Regions from separate parts of the Streptomyces sp. NPDC002088 genome, predicted to be linked through region 1. Evidence: riboswitches for the same ligand, from Rfam matches in the RefSeq annotation. Region 1 holds a riboswitch; each other region holds the start of a gene.

Region 1 (3,345 bases):
ACGATGAGGTCGAGGGCGGCGCGGTTGGACTCCAGGTTCGGGGCGAAGCCGCCCTCGTCGCCCAGGCCGGTGGACAGGCCCTTGGTCTTCAGCACCTTCTTGAGGGTGTGGTAGACCTCGGCGCCCCAGCGCAGCGCCTCGGAGAAGGACTCCGCGCCGATCGGGGCGATCATGAACTCCTGGATGTCGACGTTGGAGTCGGCGTGCGACCCACCGTTCAGGATGTTCATCATCGGGACGGGCAGCAGGTGCGCGTTCGGGCCACCGAGGTAGCGGAACAGCGGCAGGTCGGACGCCTCGGAGGCGGCGTGCGCGACGGCGAGGGAGACGCCGAGGATGGCGTTGGCGCCGAGCGAGCCCTTGTTGTCGGTGGCGTCCAGGTCGAACATGGCCTGGTCGATCAGGCGCTGCTCGGTGGCGTCGTAGCCGACCAGCTCCGGGCCGATCTGCTCGATGACGGCGAGGACGGCCTTCTCGACACCCTTGCCCTGGTAACGGTTGGGGTCACCGTCGCGGAGCTCGATGGCCTCGAAGGCGCCGGTGGAAGCGCCGGACGGGACGGCGGCACGACCCGTGCTGCCGTCGTCGAGGCCGACCTCGACCTCGACCGTGGGGTTGCCTCGGGAGTCCAGGATTTCCCGGGCTACGACGACGTCGATGGACGGCACGAGCATCTCCTTCTGGGATGTGACGCGGGTATGCGGGCCTGTGGTGGCCCCGCGAGACTGAGCCTAACCGGCTCCGGGCGATCGGCCAGCCGTTGACCGGCCGGTGGACGGAACCGAGAGTAAATTGTTTCCGAACGGAACAAAGCCGGTTCGCGAAAAGAGGCCGGATCGCAAAAAGGCCCCGCTCCGGTGCGTACGGGGGAACGCGCACCGGAGCGGGGAGCCCGTGGGGACGGGGGGTGGCCCGCACGAGGCCTTCACTATGGAAGGCACGGATGTGAGGGCGCTGTGGTTCAGCTACGAGCCGGGTGTCACTTCAGGTGCAGCTGCTGGCCCGGGTAGATGAAGTCGGCGTCGTCGACGATGTCCTTGTTCAGCTTGAACAGCTGCTGCCAGCCGCCCTTGACGCTGTACTTCTCGGCGATGGAGCTGAGGGTGTCACCCGTGACGACCTTGTACTCGCCGTCGCCCTTCTTGACCTTCTCGCCGGTCGGGGTGGTGACGGTCGTCGTGGCGGCCGGGCGCTCGGCGGAGCGGGAGGCGGCCTGCTCGTCGGTCGAGCGGGTGGTGGTGCCGGTGCTCGTGGTGGTGCTGGTGCTCGCGCTGCCGTTGTAGGCGGCGCTGGAGAGGCCCGTGCCGCAGGTCGGCCAGGCACCCTTGCCCTGCGCGGCGAGGACCTTCTCGGCGACCGCGATCTGCTGGGCCTTGGAGGCCTTGTCGGCGGTGGCGGCGTACTGCGTGCCGCCGTACGCGGCCCAGGTGGAGGCGGAGAACTGCAGACCGCCGTAGAAGCCGTTGCCGGTGTTGATGGACCAGTTGCCGCCGGACTCGCACTGGGCGACGGTGTCCCACTCGGAGGCGGTGGCGGCGGAGGCGTTGCCGGCCGCCATCAGCGGGGCGGCGATGGCGACGCCGGTGACGCCGGCGAGCGCGGCGACGCGGGTGGCCTTGAACGGGCGACGGTGCTTGCCCTTGCTGGAAAACAGCATGGTTGGATCCCCTCACCGACGCCTGCGAGGTGAGCTGTCGGGTTCGGGCCGGTTGAGTTGCCCGGCCGCGCCCCTCACGGGACACGGCTTCACCCCAAGCCGGAACCAGCCTCAACTGCTGGGCCCGGCACTTACCTTGGGTCCCCCGCTCCTGCCTACGGCGCTTGACGCGACGACTGTTCCCGTGCGGCCGCTGGCAGGATTCGGCGTTGCGGCAGCCGGGGCTCGCAGTGGCGAGCGGTCCTGACCGTAGGCAGGCGATCCGCCGTTTTTCAAAGACGATCAGGGCTTCTGAGACTCATCCCACACTTTCGCCAAATCGGACATTTAATGGCGAAACAGGACGTCAACTCCCGTCGCTTTTCGCCCGTTTAGGCACCGACTTCCAGGGTCTGACCGGGGACGATGCGGCTCGGATCGGTACCGATCGTCTCTTTGTTCTCCTCGTAGAGCGCGCGCCACCCGCCGTCGAGGCCAAGGGAGTCGGCGATGGACACGAGACTGTCCCCGACACGGACGACGTACGAGCCGTCGGCGGCGTCGGCGGGCGAGGCGTGCCGGCCGGTGGAGGAGGCGGTAGCGCCGGTGCCGGACGCACCCTCGTCGGCGCTGCCGCCGCGGTGGCGGCCGGTGCCGAGCGCGCCGGTGTCGACGAGGTTCGAAGAGCCGACGCTCTGCTCGGAGTTGCCCGAGTCATCACCCGTCGCCTCATCCGCGGGCGAGCTGTCCGCGCCCTGCGAATCGCTCGCACCGGAGCCCGAGTCCGAGCCGGAGTCGGAGTTCGTGTCGGACTTGGTGGAGTTGTCCGTGGTGTCCGTGCTGTCCGCAGAAGCGTCGGAAGAGGATGTTTCGTCGGAGGGCTCGGCGGACGAGTCGGCGGAAGCCTCGCCGGAGGACTCCTCGGACGAGTCGGACAAGCCGTGCGAGTTGGATGATGCGGAGGAGTTGGACTTTCCGTGCGAGGAGTCGTCCGCCACGCCTGTGTCGACGTCCGCCGACGCGGAGTCCTGGGAGAGCCCCGAGAGCAGTCCGCACGTGGACCAGACGCCGACCCCCTGGTCGGCGAGGATCTTCTCGGCGACCGCGATCTGCTGGGACCGGCTGGCCAGGTCGGCTCTGGAGGCGTAGTCGAGACCGCCGTACTCCTCCCAGTCCGCCTGGGTCAGATGGAGGCCGCCGTAGTACCCGTTGCCGGTGTTGGCGCTCCACGAGCCGCCGGTCTCGCACTCCGCGACGTGGTCCCACGTGCTGCCCTCGGCCGCGCTCGCGCCGGTGGCGGCGAGGAGCGGGATGGCGATGGCGGAGCCGGTCACTCCGGCCGCGACGAGGAGGGCCGGCGCCTGGCGGGGGCGACGGTGACGACCGTTCCCGGAGAGCATACGGAGACCTTTCACACGACAGCAGTGACCGGCACGGCGGGTGACGCTGGGCACCGTGCTGATGGGTGAACGTATCGGCAGACGATCACTTGTCACAAGTTAATGCCGCACAGATCACGTGAAGATCACAGAGTTGAGGGCGTGTCATGTTTCCCTCGGTGAACGGGACTCCCACGGACCAGCCTCCAGGCGGTGCATCCCGGGTCCGCGGCCGCGCACCGACCGAACGGCTCCCGTTACGGTCGTGTCGTGAACGTCCCGAACCCTGCACCCGAACTCTTCACCTGGGAGTTCGCCACCGACCCGTAC
Region 2 (3,345 bases), on a different contig from region 1:
GGCGCGGAGTTGTTCGAGGTAGGCGCGGTAGGCGGGGCGGAAGGCGTCCGCGCCGAACGCGGTGTCGTTGGTGCCCTGGTTGACGACGATCACATCGGCGTTCCGGTCCGGATCCGCCGGGGAGCCGGCGTAGTTCCAGCCGTAGGCGTCCCCGGCCGCCGGCACTCCCCCGTTGCCGGTCTGGAGAACCCCCTGCCGGCCGAAGCCGACCTGGGTGAGCGAGGCGTGCAGGGCGTCGGCGACGAGGGTCGGGTAGGCGACGGTGCCGTCGGCGCAGTCGGAGGTGTTGGCCTCACACAGCGCCATCACGCCCTGGGTGATGGAGTCGCCGTAGAAGGCCACCGTACTTTTCGGCGCACGGAGTTGGGGCAGCAGGTGCCCGCCTCGCTCCAGCCGCAGCCCGGTCAGTGCGACGCCCGTCTCCAACGGCGGAGTCCATCGGTTGACGCGGGAGAAGACGTCCTTCACGGAGATCTCGACGATGTGGACCCCGCGGCCGTCGGCCGTGATCTCCACGTCGCTCTGGTCCACGGCCCGCAACTGCTTCGGGCCGCCATCGACCGACACGTAGATCTGAGCCGGCACGGTGATCGACGCGATGTCGAACAGGGCGTGCGCGCTCCCGCCGGTGAAGCGGAACCGGAGCCGCGAGCCGGAGTTGACAGTGACGGCCGCCCCGGCGGACCGGCTCCAGTGGCCCTCGTAGGCGAGCCGCCGGTCGTCGGGGCGTACGACATTCGGAGCTACGGACGCGAAGACGGGCGCAGTGGCCCCCAGGAGGATCCCCGCGGCCAGCGCCACGCTCAGGCAGGTGCGTCGGCCGACGCTGGGCACGGGGACCTCCGAAGGAAATAGAAAGCGCTTGCATCGCTACGGAGATCACTTTGGTCCCACCCTGCCGCCACTGTCGAGACCCTGGACACCCCTGCCACAAGATCGCAACACAGTGATCATGAACGCGCAAAATCGAACATACTGAAGGCCGGACCCCGGGGATCGGGGTCCGGCCTTCAGCGGAGCGGGGAGCAGGCGTCAGACGGCGACGCCGTGCGAACGGAGGTAGGCGACCGGGTCGACGTCCGAGCCGTAGTCCGGCGTGGTCCGGATCTCGAAGTGCAGATGCGGGCCGGTCACGTTGCCGGTCGCACCCGAGAGGCCGACCTGCTGCCCCGCGGTCACGGTCTGGCCGGCCGAGACGGAGAGCTGGGACAGGTGGCCGTACTGCGCGTAGTAGCCGTCGGCGAGCTTGATGACGACCTGGTTGCCGTACGCGCCGCCCCAGCCCGCCGAGACCACGGTGCCCGCGCCCACGGCCTTGAGCGAGGTGCCGGTCGGGACGACGAAGTCGACGCCGGTGTGGTACCCGCTGGACCACATGCTGCCCGCCACGTGGTAGGCGGTGCCGATCGTGGCACCGGCGACCGGGAGGGCGTAGCCGCCACTGATGGAGGTGCTGGTGGCGCTCGTGGCGTCGACGGCCTGCGCGCTGGTCGACTTCACCGCGGAGGCGTCCGAGACGGCGGACTTCGGCGAGGCGGACTTCGACGCGGAGGTCTCGGCGCCGGACTCGGTGCCGGTGCTCGCGGCGGCCTTCTTGCCGAGGCTGAGCTTCAGCCCGGGGTGGATCAGCGACGGGTTGCCGCCGACGGCCACACGGTTGTCCTCGTAGAGCTTGTGCCAGCCACCGCTGACGTTCTGCTCATCGGCGATCTTCGACAGGCAGTCGCCGGTCCGCACCGTGTAGGTCCGGGCACCCGCGCTCTTCGTGACGGCCTTCTTCCCGGTCACCGGAACGGACTGCACGGCCTTTTCGGAAACCGACTGCGCCGCGTGCGCACCGGTGGCCCCCATGAGCGGGAGGGCGAGCGCCGCGCCGCCGGTTCCGGCGACGGCGATCGAGCGAGTGAAGCGCCGGTTCTTGGGACGGCGGTGCTTACCCTTCGCGGGCATGGCGAATTCCTCTCCGGCGCCTGCGAGGTGAGCTGTCGGGTGCGGGCTGGAGATGCCCGGCCACGCTCGCGGCGTGGCTGTACCCCAAGCCGTTCCGGAGACCGGAACAGGCGGTCGTGCCTGTGGGTCCCCCGCTCCTGCCGTGCACGGGTGAGTGTGCGGGCACCGGGCGGCGGCAGGATTAGGCGTCCGCCCGGATCGGTGTGGAACGTAAGCGAGCAAGACGCAACCGGACAAGCGGCCTGTTCCGGATCTGCCCGTTTTACTTGATCCGTTACGGGATTTCCCGGTCACCCTCCGTGAATTCCCTCTACTCCCCTTCTTCAATTCACTGAAAAGGCACATGAATTACGTGAGCATGATGAGCGACATACGGTCACCGATATGACGCTCCTCACGCACCCTTTCTTCAGCTTCCTTTATTCCAGAGCGAGTTGGAATGAAGGCTGCAATTCGGACAGATCACTCAGATGCGGCGCAGGCGGATAACCGTCGCATCGAGGTCGCCGTGCAGCCCTGTGCGCAACCCGTGGTGCAGCAGCACCGCACCCCGGTGAACTTCGCCCGTTTCGCGGCATTCGTACGACGCCGTCGGGTCGAGGCCCCGCAGCCGCAGCGCCGGCACGGGCTCGCCGTACCGCTGCGCCTGGAGGCAGGCGAGGACGACGGCCTCGTCCCCGCGGACGTACTGCACGGCGCTCAGTCCGCCCTGCGGGGGCCGCAGCCGGTAGAGGTCGCCGTGCTGCACCAGCGGCCGGATCTCCTTGTAGAGGCCGACCCAGTCCCGCGCCTCGGCGAGCTCCTCCTCGGTCCATCGGGTGAGGTCTCCGCCGACGCCGAGCACCCCGGCCATGGCGCTCACGAACCGGAACCGCAGCGAGCTCACCCGGCCGTTGAGCTGGACGTTGGGGCTGTCGGTGACCCAGGCGGCCATGACCCGCGCGGGGTGGACCTGACTGAAACCGTGCTGGATGGAAAGCCGGTCGAGCGGATCGGTGTTGTCGGAGGTCCACACCTGGTCCGTACGGCTCATGATCCCGAGGTCGATCCGGCCGCCGCCGCCCGAGCAGGACTCGAAGGCGACGCCGGGGTGGGCCGCCCGGAGCCGGTCCAACAGGGCGTACAAGGCGTGCACATGGTCGACCCACAGCCGCTGCGGATACGCCTCGCCGGGCCAGCCGGCGTCGGTGAAGGAGCGGTTGAAGTCCCACTTCACGTAGTCGATCGGGGCGCTGGTCAGCAGCGTGTCGAGCCGCTCCCAGAGGTACTCCTGGACGTCCTCGCGCGCGAGGTTCAGCACGAGCTGATGACGGAGTTCCGTCCGCTTTCGTCCCGTCTGGTACTGCACCCAGTCGGGGTGCGCCCGGTACAGGTCACTGTCCGGATTGACCATCT
Region 3 (3,345 bases), on a different contig from region 1:
GGATGGCGTATGCTGGTCTTAACGACGCGGGGTGGAGCAGCTCGGTAGCTCGCTGGGCTCATAACCCAGAGGTCGCAGGTTCAAATCCTGTCCCCGCTACTGAAGGCTCAGGGCCGGAATCCAGTTCATGGATTCCGGCCCTGAGTGTTATTCCGGCCCTGAGTGTTGTTGCCGTCCATCGCGGTTGTTGCAATCCATCGCGGCTGTTGTCATCCGGTCGGCCCACACCGCTCGCCCCCCACCCCCACTCCGGCAAACCTGGAACCTTCGTGGCGTGAGCGCGGGAGTTCGCGCGGGACGGCGGGAGACAAGTGGTGCGGCCTGGTGACCTGACGGGCGAGGGCCCACCCGACGAGCCCGCCACCCCCTACGACGACTACCGCGTCGTCCCCTACGCCCGGGCCGGCGGCCGGCTCCCGGCCGACCCGGTGCCCGACCCCGGCCTCGGCGACGAGGCGCCCGTTCCGCCCGTCCCTCCCGGTGCGGGCGGTTCAGGCGGTTCGGGCGACGCGGAGCGGCGGATCTCGTCCGTGCGGGCCCTCCTCCAGATGGTCCCCGTGCTGCTGGCCGTCGGCGGCATCGTCTACGACCTCTGCACCCCCCGCGACTTCACCGCGATCCCCTTCTTCACAGCCGCCCCCCTGGTGGCAGCCCCGCTGTACTCCTTCGTCGGCACCGTCGTCACGGGGGCCGCCGCCTTCGTCGCCGCGTACGCCGTACACGCCAGGTTCGGGCTGAGCCCGGACGCGGACATGGTCACCGAGGTCGTCACCGTGGCCACGGTGGCCGCCATGGCCGCGGTCATCAACCGCGGTGTGCGCCGCGGCGACCAGCGGCTCGCCAGCGCCCGCGAGATCGCCGAGGCCGCCCAGCGCGCGGTGCTGCCCGAGCCCGCCGGGCAGATCGGCGGGTACGACATCGCGGCCCGCTACGAGGCGGCCCAGGCAGACGCCTTCATCGGCGGCGACCTGTACGCGGTGCAGGACAGCCCGCGCGGGGTGCGCCTCGTCGTCGGGGACGTACGGGGCAAGGGGATGGGCGCGGTGGCGGCCGTGGCCGTCATCATCGGCGCCTTCCGGGAGGCCGCCGAGCAGGAGGCGACGCTGGAGGCGGTCGCGCAGCGGCTGGAGCGGGCGCTGGCGCGCGAGGGCACGCGGCGCGACGGGCTGGACGCCTTCGAGGGATTCACCACCGCCGTACTCGCCGAGTTCCCGCACGGCGACGGGGTCGTCCGGATCCTCAACCGCGGGCATCCGCCGCCGCTGCTGCTGCACCCGGACGGCACCGTGCGCACGCTGCTCGCCCGCGAGCCGGCCCTGCCGCTCGGCATGGGCGAGCTGGGCACCTGGCCCGACCACGCGGACGAGGCCGGCTTCCCGAGCGGCGCCACCCTGCTCCTGCACACCGACGGCGTCTCCGAGGCCCGCGACGCCTACGGCCGCTTCTACGACCCCGAGGAGCGGCTCGCGGGCCGCCGCTTCCGCGACCCCGAGGCGCTGCTTGCCGCCCTCGCGGAGGACGTGCGCCGGCACTCCGGGGGCGGGATGACGGACGACATGGCGCTGCTCGCCGTACGACGGCCGTGACCGATGGCCGGGTACCCACCTCCGTGACCGGGAGTGACCGGACGACCCCCCTGCGCATAACATCTGAGTCACCATCAAAACCTGTGTGTTTCCTGAGGTGTTCCCGCGGGGGCGCGCAGGGGGCGCAAATGAGGGGTAACTCGCCCGATTTCCGCCGGTCATGGCCTGTAAGTCCAGGCCGAAAATGTTAATGATCAAGCAGAACGGCTTGGAATCACGCCCCCGGGTCTATTAACGTTCGATAACGCAGCGCGGTCGTCCCAGCCGTCACAAGAGACGGCTCCGTGCGCACGCGCCGAATCCCGCAAGGGAACCGGGGAACCACCACCTTGGGGTGAATCGCACGGACACCGCCGTGAAAAACGGGCGGTATACGCGCGTAGGAGACCTTCCTGCTCCGAACCCGTCAGCTAACCCGGTAGGCGAGAAGGAAGGAAAGGAGCACGCCCACGTGGCGTCCAACCGGCCTGCCCCAGAAGCCCCGTTCGTGCCGAGTCAGCGCAGCACCGAGCCCTTCGGCTACGGCAGCTACCGCACCGACGAGGGCCAGTGGGAGGAGTGGAACCCCACCGAGGAGTCCCTCGCCCCCGTACGCGGCCGGCATCGCGTCGCCAAGCAGCGCGGCGGACTCGCCCGCAGCTCCACCGTCCTGGGCGTCGGCGTCATAGCCGCCGTCGGCGCGGGCGGCATGGCCAGCGCCAACACCGGCAAGCCGCCGGTGTCCATCTCCATGCCCGACCTGCCCTCCGTCGGCTCCTTGCTGTCCGACGACGACTCCGCGGACTCCGCCAAGGGCTCCGCGACCCCGCTCAGCAGCATCGGCGTGACCTCCGCCGACACCGCCCAGGGCGCCACCGACGCCGGCGAGGCGCTGCGCAGCCGCATCATGGCCCAGGCCGAGCAGCAGCAGGACCAGGTCGAGACCAAGGCCGCCGCCGCCGAGGCCGCCGCGGCCGAGAAGGCGGCTGCCGACGCGGCCGCCAAGGCCGAGCAGGAGGCGGAGGCCAAGGCCGCCGCCGCCAAGAAGAAGGCGGAGGAGGAGGCCGCGAAGAAGGCCGAGGCCGAGCGCCTGGCCGAGCTGGCCAAGCAGTACACGCTGCCGACCTCCTCGTACACGATCACCTCGACCTTCGGCGAGGCCGGCTCGATGTGGTCCTCCGGCTACCACACGGGCCTCGACTTCGCCGCGCCCACCGGGACGCTCATCAAGGCGATCCACAGCGGCACGATCACCGAGGCGGGCTGGGCCGGCTCCTACGGCTACCGCACGATCCTCACCCTCGACGACGGCACCGAGCTGTGGTTCTGCCACCAGTCGTCGATCAGTGTCAGCGTCGGACAGAAGGTCACCACGGGCGACGTCATCGGCCGCGTGGGCGCCACCGGCAACGTCACGGGGCCGCACCTCCACCTCGAGGTCCACCCGGGCGGCAGCGCGGACGGGATCGACCCGATGGCCTGGCTGAGAGGCAAGGGACTCACCCCCTGAGGCATCTCCTGAGGCATCCCCTGAGGGTGGTCGCCTTCCTTTGATCCCCCTGGTTCCCTGATCTCCTGATCCCCGGCGGCCCTGACGACACCCCCCGACGTCAGGGCTGCCGGTCTTTGCCGGTTTCCGGATTTCCGGGTAAATGCGGAATGCAGGCTTCTGGTGCGGGTGTTGAAGTTGAGCATGACTTCTCTTCGCAAGCTCGGCTCCTCCGACCTCGAGGTCTTCCCGCTCTCCCTCGGCGGCAACGTCTTCGGCTGGACCGCCGAC
Region 4 (3,345 bases), on a different contig from region 1:
CCGGACCGCCGCCGCGGCGACCGCGAGCCACACGGCCACGGCGACCCACAGCAGCACCTCCCCGAGCCCCTTCAGCCATGGGACGCCGACGGCCGAGGCGACGGACAGCGTCGCCGCCGCCGTCACCCCCGTCGGGAACGCGGTCGACCACCGACGCACGTCGTAGCGCAGCCGTGGTCGCGGCCGCAGCAGCTCGGCCACCAGCAGGACGGCGTACCAGCACAGGGCGAGCACGAGCAGGGCGACGGTCACGGTGCGCAGGACGCCGAGGTTGTCGTCGTTCCACAGGTACAGGCTCGCGCTCTGGGCGGAGATCAGCTTCGCCCCCGCCAGCGCCGAGATGGCGAGCGCCCCGCCGGCCACCCACTGGTCGCCGGCCCCCTCGACGGTCTGGCGCAGGTCGAAGTAGGCCAGGGCGAAGCCGTAGAGCACGATCCCCAGCCAGAACAGCACCATCGCCGCGCGCGCGAGCCAGGCCGTCGACAGGGCCCCGGCGAGGGTGGCACCGAGCACCGCGAGCCCCTGCGTGGCGACGCACCCGAGGAACACCGTCCCCGGCATACGCCGCCGCCAGTGCCGTACGACGTCGACGAGCAGCACCGGCCACAGCACCACGGACAGCGCCAGCAGCGCCTCGGCGAGGGTGTGCCGGCCCAGTGCGGAGAAACGGGTGCCGAGCACGGTGGTGGCGGCGACCGAGGTGAGTGCGGCGGGCGTGCCCGCCCGGCGCACCCATTTCTCCCGTTCCCACAGCAGCTGCAGAGCGAAGTCCGCCGCCAGCGCCAGCCAGGCGGCGCAGGCGAGCACCAGGGCGATCCGGGACAGGACCTCGTACCCCGACAGCTGCAGACCGACGGACAGGATGCCGGTCGCGAGCACGGCGGCCCCGGCCGCCGGCGGACGCTGCGCCCACCAGGCGCGGGGAGAGGAGGAGCGGGGCATGGGCCGATGCTAAGGAGCACCGCGCGCGTTGCGAGCGGGGCACGCGCGCGGGCGCCCGAAAATACGCGCGGGCGCAGGCACAGCACCACGCTCCCTCAGGACCAGTGCTCCCCCACGCGCGCGTGCCGCACCGCAGTCGGCGGTCAGGCCGGACGCACCACGCTGTGGATCCCCGATTCGCCGTCGTAGTAGATCGACTCCTCGCGGACGTACGCGCCGGGCTTGGGGGCGTGGATCATCATGCCGTTGCCGATGTAGATGCCGACATGGCTGACGTCGTCGTAGAAGAAAACCAGGTCGCCCGGCTGCGCGTCGGCGAGGGAGACGGTGGTGCCGGCGTTCACCTGGTCGTAGGTGGTGCGCGGGAGGGTGACGCCGGCGGCCTTCCAGGCTGCCTGGGTGAGGCCGGAGCAGTCGTAGGAGTCGGGGCCCGTGGCGCCCCAGACATACGGCTTGCCGATCTGCGCGCGGGCGAAGGCGAGCGCCTTCTCGGCCTTGGTGGACGAGGTGGACGAGGAGGACGAGGAGGACGAGCCCGAGCTCGATGTCGTGCTCTCCGTAGCAGCAGCCGCAGCCGCCGCTGCTGCCTGCTGCTTCGCGAGCTCCGCCGCCTTGCGCGCGGCCTCCTCCTGCTTCTGCTTCTCGATCTCCGCCAGCCGGGCCTTCTCCTGGGCGGTCAGCTGCGACAGCAGCACGCGCGCGTCCGTGAGCTTCTCCTGCACGGTCGCCTTGGCTGTCTTGAGGTCGTCCTGCGAGTCGGTGAGCGTCTCGAGACTCTCGGTGGCCTCCCGGCGCTGCTTCATCGTCGCGGCCTGTTCGGTGACGTAGTCATCGACCGCGTCCTTCTGGCGCGAGGTCAGGCGACTCATCAGCTGGGCCTGGTCGAAGTAGTCCTGCGGCGAGTCCGCGAGCAGGAAGGTCGCGGTGTCGGCCGTGGTGGCGCCGGTCCGGTACTGCGCCGCGGCGAAGGAACCAAGCTCCTCGCGCGCTTCGTTGAGCTTCTGGGTGCGCTGGGCGACGTTGTCGAGGAGGGTGTCGACGCGCTTGCGCTGCTTCGCGGTCTTCTCCTTGGCCGCGTTGTAGTTCTCGGTCGCCGACTCGGCCTGGCGGTACAGGTCGTCGACCTTCTTCTCGACCTCTTCGAGGCTCGGCTTGCCGTCGTCGGCCGAGGGGCTGGCGTTGGCCGTCTGGGAGAGCAGGGCGACGGAGGTGAGGGCCGCCGTGGCGAGGGCGGGGGTTCGTATGCCGGCTACGCGCGTACCTGCGGGACGCGACTTGCGGTGCGACGCCAAGGGAGGCGACTCCTTCCACGCTCCGCCTACCGGGTTAGCTGTCGGGTTCGGGCGGATGGATCGGAAGGGTTGCCCTACGGCCTGTCTCCCATGGGGAGTCGGGCCGATTCACCCCGGGTCTCGGTTGGGTCCCCGGCTCCGGTCGCCGTGCGGGCGTACCGGACTCGGCGGAGGCCGCGCGGCCCGGCGACGTTCGCCGGTGGGGGTCGTGCGGCCTGCTCGGCACGGTAGCCAACTCGTGTGGCGCCTGTGAAGGTTGATGGGCGATATGCCCGATACATTTTCGTGACCTAAGGCCAGGGCATTGCTTGCCGTGGCCAATCTGGAGTGATCTGTGGTGACTTGTCCGGAGTGGTGACGTCCGCCCGCTTCGTCGCGCTAGCTTCCAGTCAGCCACGGTCGGGTGCCGTGGCGGGGGAGAGAGGTACGGCCATGAGGAAGCGCACAGCACTCGTCGTCGGCACGTCGGTCGCGCTCGCCGTCACCGCGGGCATCGCACCCGCGAGCGCCGCCGGCGCCACGGGCGGACACGCCGGCGCCAAGCCCGTGATCCGCGTCATCGCCAAGGGCCTCGACAACCCGCGCCAGCTCTCCTACGACGACGGGCACGTGTACGTCGCCGAAGCCGGCCGCGGCGGCAAGAAGTGCGTCGGCGCGGGAGAAGAAGGCCAAACCTGCGTCGGCCTCTCGTCCGCGGTCACCAAGATCTACTGGGACGGCGGCGCATGGCACCACTACCGGGTGGTGAAAGGGCTGCCGTCAGGCGCCGCACCGGACGGCGGCTTCGCGACCGGTGTGGACGGCGTCTCCGCGCTCGACGGCTGCGTCTGGGCCGTCGAGACCTACGCCCCGCCGGAGGCCGGCATTCCCACCGGACCGCCCTGGAACACGCTCGGGAAACTGCTCTCCGTCGACCATGGCACGGCACGGATCGCCGCGGACGTCACCGCCGTCGAACAGAAGTACAACCCGCACAAGGCGACGGTCGAATCCAACCCGTACGCCGTCCTCGCCCTCCCCGACGGCCGCAAGATCGTCGCCGACGCCGCCGGAAACGACCTGGTCGTGGTGGACCCGTCCGGAAAGGCCCGGCCCTTCACGGTCTTCCCCG

Evidence for each region. A riboswitch is a leader RNA that binds a small molecule or an ion and turns the genes downstream of it on or off. The one in region 1 is predicted to bind cyclic di-AMP.
Region 2: another riboswitch for cyclic di-AMP. It lies ahead of ABT114_RS00265 (M23 family metallopeptidase); the one in region 1 lies ahead of ABT114_RS21000 (transglycosylase family protein).
Region 3: another riboswitch for cyclic di-AMP. It lies ahead of ABT114_RS07240 (M23 family metallopeptidase); the one in region 1 lies ahead of ABT114_RS21000 (transglycosylase family protein).
Region 4: another riboswitch for cyclic di-AMP. It lies ahead of ABT114_RS18070 (C40 family peptidase); the one in region 1 lies ahead of ABT114_RS21000 (transglycosylase family protein).

Annotation. Positions count from the first base shown of each region.
Region 1 is NZ_JBEOXO010000009.1:107,894-111,238, forward strand. Features, by position in the region: gene eno (phosphopyruvate hydratase) at 1-674, opposite strand, end outside; gene ABT114_RS21000 (transglycosylase family protein) at 980-1,657, opposite strand; cyclic di-AMP (ydaO/yuaA leader) riboswitch at 1,662-1,830, opposite strand; gene ABT114_RS21005 (transglycosylase family protein) at 2,029-3,036, opposite strand; gene ABT114_RS21010 (cytochrome P450 family protein) at 3,286-3,345, shown strand, end outside.
Region 2 is NZ_JBEOXO010000001.1:58,317-61,661, reverse strand. Features, by position in the region: gene ABT114_RS00270 (GDSL-type esterase/lipase family protein) at 1-834, opposite strand, end outside; gene ABT114_RS00265 (M23 family metallopeptidase) at 1,033-1,950, opposite strand; cyclic di-AMP (ydaO/yuaA leader) riboswitch at 1,955-2,113, opposite strand; gene ABT114_RS00260 (alpha-galactosidase) at 2,417-3,345, opposite strand, start outside.
Region 3 is NZ_JBEOXO010000002.1:750,475-753,819, forward strand. Features, by position in the region: tRNA gene ABT114_RS07230 (tRNA-Met) at 26-99, shown strand; gene ABT114_RS07235 (PP2C family protein-serine/threonine phosphatase) at 315-1,586, shown strand; cyclic di-AMP (ydaO/yuaA leader) riboswitch at 1,870-2,026, shown strand; gene ABT114_RS07240 (M23 family metallopeptidase) at 2,038-3,075, shown strand; gene ABT114_RS07245 (aldo/keto reductase) at 3,259-3,345, shown strand, end outside.
Region 4 is NZ_JBEOXO010000007.1:338,370-341,714, forward strand. Features, by position in the region: gene ABT114_RS18065 (tellurite resistance/C4-dicarboxylate transporter family protein) at 1-942, opposite strand, end outside; gene ABT114_RS18070 (C40 family peptidase) at 1,086-2,234, opposite strand; cyclic di-AMP (ydaO/yuaA leader) riboswitch at 2,243-2,414, opposite strand; gene ABT114_RS18075 (ScyD/ScyE family protein) at 2,667-3,345, shown strand, end outside.